DNA from 3 places in the Methylophilus sp. Q8 genome. Region 3 is predicted to be linked to each of the others. Evidence: predicted binding sites of a transcription regulator. Region 3 holds the regulator's gene; each other region holds the start of a gene.
The links. The regulator FliA, encoded in region 3, starts transcription of late flagellar genes. The targets are predictions, from matches to a motif close to CTAAAGTTNNCNNAAANNNTGCCGATANNA.

Region 1: a site for FliA is predicted at 1,330-1,359, ahead of flgM (flagellar biosynthesis anti-sigma factor FlgM). Genes of this name have one in related genera too.
Region 2: a site for FliA is predicted at 752-781, ahead of GQ52_RS10920 (flagellin). Genes of this name have one in related genera too.

Annotation. Positions count from the first base shown of each region.
Region 1 covers NZ_JUHE01000001.1:2,330,316-2,332,517, reverse strand. The annotation lists gene GQ52_RS11095 (ATP-binding cassette domain-containing protein) at 1-388, shown strand, start outside; gene GQ52_RS11090 (flagella synthesis protein FlgN) at 463-939, opposite strand; gene flgM (flagellar biosynthesis anti-sigma factor FlgM) at 945-1,262, opposite strand; gene flgA (flagellar basal body P-ring formation chaperone FlgA) at 1,432-2,160, opposite strand.
Region 2 covers NZ_JUHE01000001.1:2,301,539-2,303,740, forward strand. The annotation lists gene aepX (phosphoenolpyruvate mutase) at 1-400, opposite strand, end outside; gene GQ52_RS10920 (flagellin) at 892-1,689, shown strand; gene GQ52_RS10925 (flagellar protein FlaG) at 1,762-2,106, shown strand; gene fliD (flagellar filament capping protein FliD) at 2,140-2,202, shown strand, end outside.
Region 3 covers NZ_JUHE01000001.1:2,550,299-2,552,500, forward strand. The annotation lists gene GQ52_RS12030 (hypothetical protein) at 1-440, shown strand, start outside; gene GQ52_RS12035 (RNA polymerase sigma factor FliA) at 459-1,193, shown strand; gene GQ52_RS12040 (flagellar motor protein) at 1,193-1,945, shown strand; gene GQ52_RS12045 (flagellar motor protein MotB) at 1,945-2,202, shown strand, end outside.

The sequences.
Region 1 (2,202 bases), 220 kb from region 3:
TGAAGGCCAAGGCAAATTAACCGAATTCGGTGGTGGTTACGATGACTGGTTAAGATTTAGCCAGGATCGCAGCAGCAAACCAACTTCTACGCCAAAAGTATCTGCTGTCGCTTCAGCATCAAATACACCCGCGCCTATAGTCACCACCCAAACGGTCACTCCCCGAAAAACGTTGAGCTTCAAGGAACAGCGTGAGCTGGAAGCATTACCCGCAGAAATTGAACAACTGGAGCAAGAGCAAGCCGAGATCCAGGCGCAATTTGCGCAAGGTGATATTTATAAACAGGCGCCTGATCGAGTGAAGCTGCTACAGGACAGGCTAAGCGAAATTGAGCTACTGGTCATGCAGAAGCTCACGCGCTGGGAAACGCTAGAAAGTTTGATGTAAGGCCATTTGCTAGCGTTAAAAGCACAACAGCCGAAGAGATGCTCTTCGGCTGTTTTTTATCGTGTGAACAGTGTCTAGACTGAAAAGCCGCTACGACTGTTGTTTGCCCGGTGGGCTTGACCATTTTTGCCATAAAACTGTGGTGCAGAACTCTTACCGTTCAATGCATCCAGCTTTTCCTGATTGCGCAAAAAGTGCTTGTTAATCAGGATACCGTTCAAGCGATTTAATTCTTTTGCCTGTGTCAGCTCTTGCTGAAAAGTGACCCACGCACTATCTAACAATTGGCTGGATTGCTTTTGTAACCAGACCGACATGCCCTGCTCATTCGGCTCAAAGCCTGCTGCGGCCAGCGCGTCATAGCGTGAGTTGGCTGCGGCACCTAATGCTTGTAGCAGCTCAACCCGCCTGTCTACCATGCGTTCAATCACGTCCAGGTCAGCAGTGACCAGGGCCGACTGCTCAGACTGCAAATCACTCAATAACTCTGATACCAGCGCGGCGTCTTTCTCAAACGTCACTGGAGAAGATAAATGATTTGCAGTCGTCATAATTGTCAGCCTTTATTCGGTTGTATCAAGTCTTTAACAGTTTGCAACAAGCCATCAGCCACTTTGGCGGTATCCACCGAAAAATCGCCACGCGCAATGGCGGCTTTGATTTCTTCGACTTTATTGGTGTCAAACACCTCACCAGAGGCCAATCCAGCTTCTAATGACTGCAACTGCACGGAGGCAGAAGATAAAGTCACATTGTCTGAAGCGGCAGTAGATGTGCTTGCTGCTTTCTCGCTGCTTTTATTCGCAGTCCCTTTTTCCAATGTCGGCTTGTCTACGCCAACACCCATTTTTTTAATCGAATCTGAAATGTTCATGCCGTACCTCTTCTGATTTTGAATTGTTTCAGGGCTTATCAAAGTCAAAACCCTCATTCGTTAACAGTACTATCGGCATAGTTTAAGCGAACTTTAGTGCTTAATACACTTTTTATCGCATGTTTATAATTTTCAGACATTTTTCAATAAAAAAACGTTGTCCATCTGACTAAAAGCGCACGTCTACCTTACCGGAAGACTGCGCGACGCCTTTTACAATCTGGCCACTGCTGACTTTCACATCAACCACTTGGCCAACATTTGCGGTTTGCATGGCAGTGCCATCAGCCGAGATCACAAAGCCATCACCACGACTATTTAACTGTACAGTTTGCCCTTGCATAATCACCGGCACCGACTTGAGCAATTCAGGTCTTAACACCGTGCCCAATGGCAAATTCAATGCTGCCTGCTTACCAGCCAACATAGACAAGTCAGTAATAATGCCTGCTGGCAATTTGCTTAAATCACCAGACTGCATGACCACGTCTGTGGGTTGCACTGGTGAACCCTGGCCAACCGGCAAACCGGTGACGGCATATTCTCCCCATACCTGCACATCGGCCTGAACATAAAGAGTCCATGGCTTAGTCTCAGATTGCAGACAACGCACGCCAATATGGGTTTTACCCCACAAACGGGCGCCTTGTACGGTAAAGCCTTCCATCAATGCGCACTCTGCAATGCGGATACGGCTGTCCAGCGGTTGAATCTCGATATTGACTTTGCCCGGATAGCCTTGTGTCTGGCTTTGTACATACTGCATCACTGTTTGATACAGACGGCTGTGCATGTCATTACCTGCAGAGGCAGCGACCGCATGCTGATTCGCAATCACCGCACGGTCTGCCGCGTACGCAGACACGCTCATCAGCCATAACAGGCTAACAATAAGCATTATCACAATCTGGGGCTGGTGTTGTTTCATGTGCCCTATTCT
Region 2 (2,202 bases), 250 kb from region 3:
TCTGGCCGAGCATTTCATTCGAAGACACGCCACGTGTATAAGGAATCTCGATCAGGTGGCCGCCATACTCGGCCAATGCGGCACGTGCACGGTCACGGTAGGGCACCAGCGGGCCTTCCAGCCAGTCGTCGCCATGCACCATGATGTCTGGTTTGTATTTGAGCAGGTTGGGCGCATAGTCCCATTCTTCTTGCGGCACCACATTGACCACGCCGCGAATATTCTCGACGATCTGTTTGCGTTGCTCATACGTCAGATAGGGCAGGCGTTTATGGTCTGCAACCGCTGCGTCTGATAACAGGCCGATGGTGACGTCGCCGTACTTTCTGGCCTGCTCAATAATATTGATATGGCCATGGTGCAGAATGTCTACGGTCATACCTACATAAACGGATGCCATGCAAAACTCCTTCGTAGTCTTTTGGATACCTTATATAAGGTATGCGAATTGGATAGCCTGATTATCGTTGGCAATGCCTAAGAATGATTTGCAGATAAACGCGGAAAACCGGCCTTATATCTTGTGTGATACAGCGGTCATGGAAGGGGTGGAAAACAGCTGTGCTTTAAAAGCAGAATTAAGACAGATTCTCTATTTAGCTCGGTTAATGGTCACGGCACATCTTTTTATAAAATAGATTGGTATAAACAATTTTGTGCAGTTCTTGATAGAAGGCTAAAGATTTTGGTGGAGGGGTCGTAAATAGTTTCAAGTGCATGATTGATCGAAAAAAGAAATTTGCAAGAAGTATTAAAGAAATTTCGTAAGCGGTCGATAACACAACTAACAACGCTAGATAGCAAACATTAAGTGGTAAATAGCGATCAACGTTGAAAGTAACATGACGATTTGACACTTAACTGGGTATACGACTCTAAAGGAGATTTAACATGGCTTCAGTAATTAACACCAACTTGGCATCCTTGAATGCACAACGTAACTTAAACGCTTCACAAAGCAGCCTGAATACTTCTATTCAACGCTTGTCTTCTGGTCTGCGTATTAACAGCGCTAAAGATGATGCGGCTGGTATGGCGATTGCAACACGTATGGACTCACAAGTTCGCGGTATGGATGTTGCAACACGTAACGCTAACGATGCGATCTCTTTCTTGCAAACTGCAGAAGGTGGTTTGAGCAGCGCAACTGACTCATTACAACGTATGCGTGAACTGGCTGTACAGGCAGCCAACGGTTCTTACAGCTCTGGTGACCGTGCAAACCTGGATACAGAATTTTCTCAACTGAAGTCAGAATTGACTCGCTTGAGTACAGCGACCAAGTTTAACGGCCAGGCAGCATTCGGTGCAGGTTACAACTTCCAGATTGGTGCAGACAGTGGCGATACCATTAGTGTGTCTTCTGTTTCAGCGGCTTCTCTGTCTGGTTCCCTGTCTTCAGCAGATGCTGCATCAGATGCGATTACTGCGATTGACGCACAATTGACTGCTGTAAACACTAGCCGTGCGACATTGGGTGCTTACCAAAACCGTTTTGCTTCAGTAGTAAGCAACCTGGGCGTAGCGTCTGAGAACATGTCTGCTGCCAAGTCACGTATCACTGATGCTGACTTCGCTTCAGAAACAGCCAAGATGACACGTGCACAGATTCTGCAACAAGCTGGTACTGCGATGCTGGCTCAAGCGAACCAGTTGCCTAACCAAGTGATGACATTGCTGAGAGGTTAATACATCACACGGTAACGCTAAATCCACAGGCCTAGACCCTGTGGATTTGGCCTAGGTAAAAGGAGCAACATCATGAGTGACTCATCTATAAATGGTGTAGGTGGCAGTTTGCAGGGTGTACAGGCAGCCAGTAGCTTGAAACTGGTGAAATATGCTGAATCAGCTGCGGATAAAGTGACGGCCGATGTGAATGACAAAGCTGCGATTAGCGGTGCAGTCAAAAAGTTAAATGAGTATGTAGCACCAGCGTTACAAACGATAGAGTTTTCTATCGATGATGACAGCGACCGCATCATTGTGAAAGTGGTGGATACCGAAACACAAAAGGTATTACGCCAAATTCCCAATGAAGAGGTGTTGGCCATCAGTAAAACGCTGGATAAATTACGCGGGCTGGTGGTACGACAGACAGCCTGATATTGCGTTTTAATTCGGTTGGGAGATTAAGAAATGGCATCGATTGTATCCTCTACTGGCGCATCTGGCCTGCCTATTGACTCATTAGTCACGGCG
Region 3 (2,202 bases):
ACGATTACGATACCGTCATGATAGAAGCACAGCTGGATACACAAGACCACAGCTTGATGATGCCATTGATTGCCGAGCATGAACTGGTGATTCAAATGGACAGATCTGAAGCGGCCATTAAAGCCGCCTATACGACGATCAAGCATATCAGCCAGCAATATGGCCAGATTCCTTTGGGTGTGGTTGTCACAGGGGCCAATCATGATCAGGGTCAACAATACTTTATGCGTTTGAACCAGGTATGCAAACAGTTTCTGGGCGTCACCCTGGACTTTATCGGCGCGATGCCGCTAGAAGAGCCAGCGGGTGCCGTGCAGAAAAAAACAGGCAATGCCAAGACAGAGGTCGCCAAGGCTGGACAGACCGCATTGGCGTTTAAATCAGTGGCACATCGTCTCGAAAAACAACGGATCACCACGCCATCGCTGGCTGTTGCCTAAAGTAAAAAGAGGAAAAACATGTATACCGCTAAAGGCAAGACTCAAAATACAGATCAAATGCTGAAACAGCATAGCGGCTTGGTCAAAAAAATGGCTTATCAGTTAAAAGCCAAGCTGCCCTCCTGTGTCGAGCTCGATGACTTGGTGCAAGCTGGCATGATCGGCCTGATGGATGCGATTCAGCGTTACGAAGATAATCACGGCGCACAATTTGAAACCTATGCGTCACAGCGCGTGCGCGGTGCCATGCTGGATGAGTTGCGCGGTGCTGACTGGCTGCCACGCGGCATTCGCAAAAATATGCGCGATATCGAAGTCGCCGTACAGCAACTGGAACAAAAGTTTGGCCGTCCGCCGACCGAGTCTGAGATTGCCAAGCATATGAACTTCACGCTGGATGACTACTATGATGTCTTGAGCGATTGCCAGGGCCACCAGCTGATTTACTACGAAGATTTTCAGGACGACGATGGCGGCGAGCACTTTCTTGACCGTTATGTCGATGACGATACCAGTGACCCAGTCAAATCATTGCTGGAGAGTGATTTCCGCGAAGCATTGATCGACTCGATCGACCACTTGCCCGAGCGCGAAAAAATGCTCATGGGCTTGTATTACGAGCAAGAGCTCAACCTGAAAGAGATCGGCGCCATTATGAGCGTTTCAGAATCACGCGTCTGCCAGTTGCATAGCCAGGCAGTGGCGCGCTTGCGTGCGTCTATGCGCGATAAATCCTGGACCGGAGTGGCCTAATGGATTGGGGCAGTATCGCCGGGCTGGTCATCGCCCTCGCCGGACTGGTAGTTGGTCAAGTCATCGACGGCGGCCACCTTAACTCGCTGATGCAGCCCGCAGCGTTTGTCGTCGTCATTCTCGGCACGACTGGCGCGGTGTTGCTGCAAACCGAATTCAAGCAATTCCTCAAAGGCATGCGCATGCTACGCCTGGTGTTTGTGCACCCACAGGACGATAGAAAAAAACTCGCCATTAAAATCAATCAATGGAGCTTGCAGGCGCGCAAGGAAAGCGTGTTGTCGCTGGAAAGTTATATCAAGCGCGAGCAAGATCCTTTCGTACGCAAAGGCTTGCAATTGCTGGTTGACGGTACGCCCGCTGACCGTATTCGCGAAGTGTGTGCCATTGATATGTATTACTATGAATTACAGGAACGCGAAGCCGTCAAAATCTGGTCGGCTGCTGGCGGTTATGCGCCAACAGTCGGCATTCTGGGCGCTGTACTGGGCCTGATTCACGTCATGGAAAACCTGTCTGACCCGGCCAAGATTGGTAGTGGCATTGCGGTTGCCTTTGTGGCCACCATTTATGGTGTGGCCCTGGCTAACCTGGTATTTTTGCCGATTTCAAATAAATTAAAAGGCCATGTCCAGCACGAAATGTCCAGGCGTGAGATGTTGCTCAATGCCTGGGTATCGATTGCCCGCGGTGATAACCCTAAACTGGTCACTGAGCGCCTTGAGTCCTACCTGCACCTGCGGGAGTCTTGATGTACAGACGCCAGAAGCTGGACGAGGATGATGAAAGCCACGAACGCTGGCTGATTTCTTACGCCGATTTTATCACCCTGCTATTTGCCTTTTTTGTGGTGATGTACGCGACCTCGACCATCAACCTGAATAAATACCGCGCACTCTCCAGTGCCGTGGTCACTGCGTTTCAAGGCAAACCGGGGCAAACGGATGCGCCTGAAGCACAGACACAAACCACGTTGCAGAACCAGAGCTCCGTGCTCAAGCCCTTACCA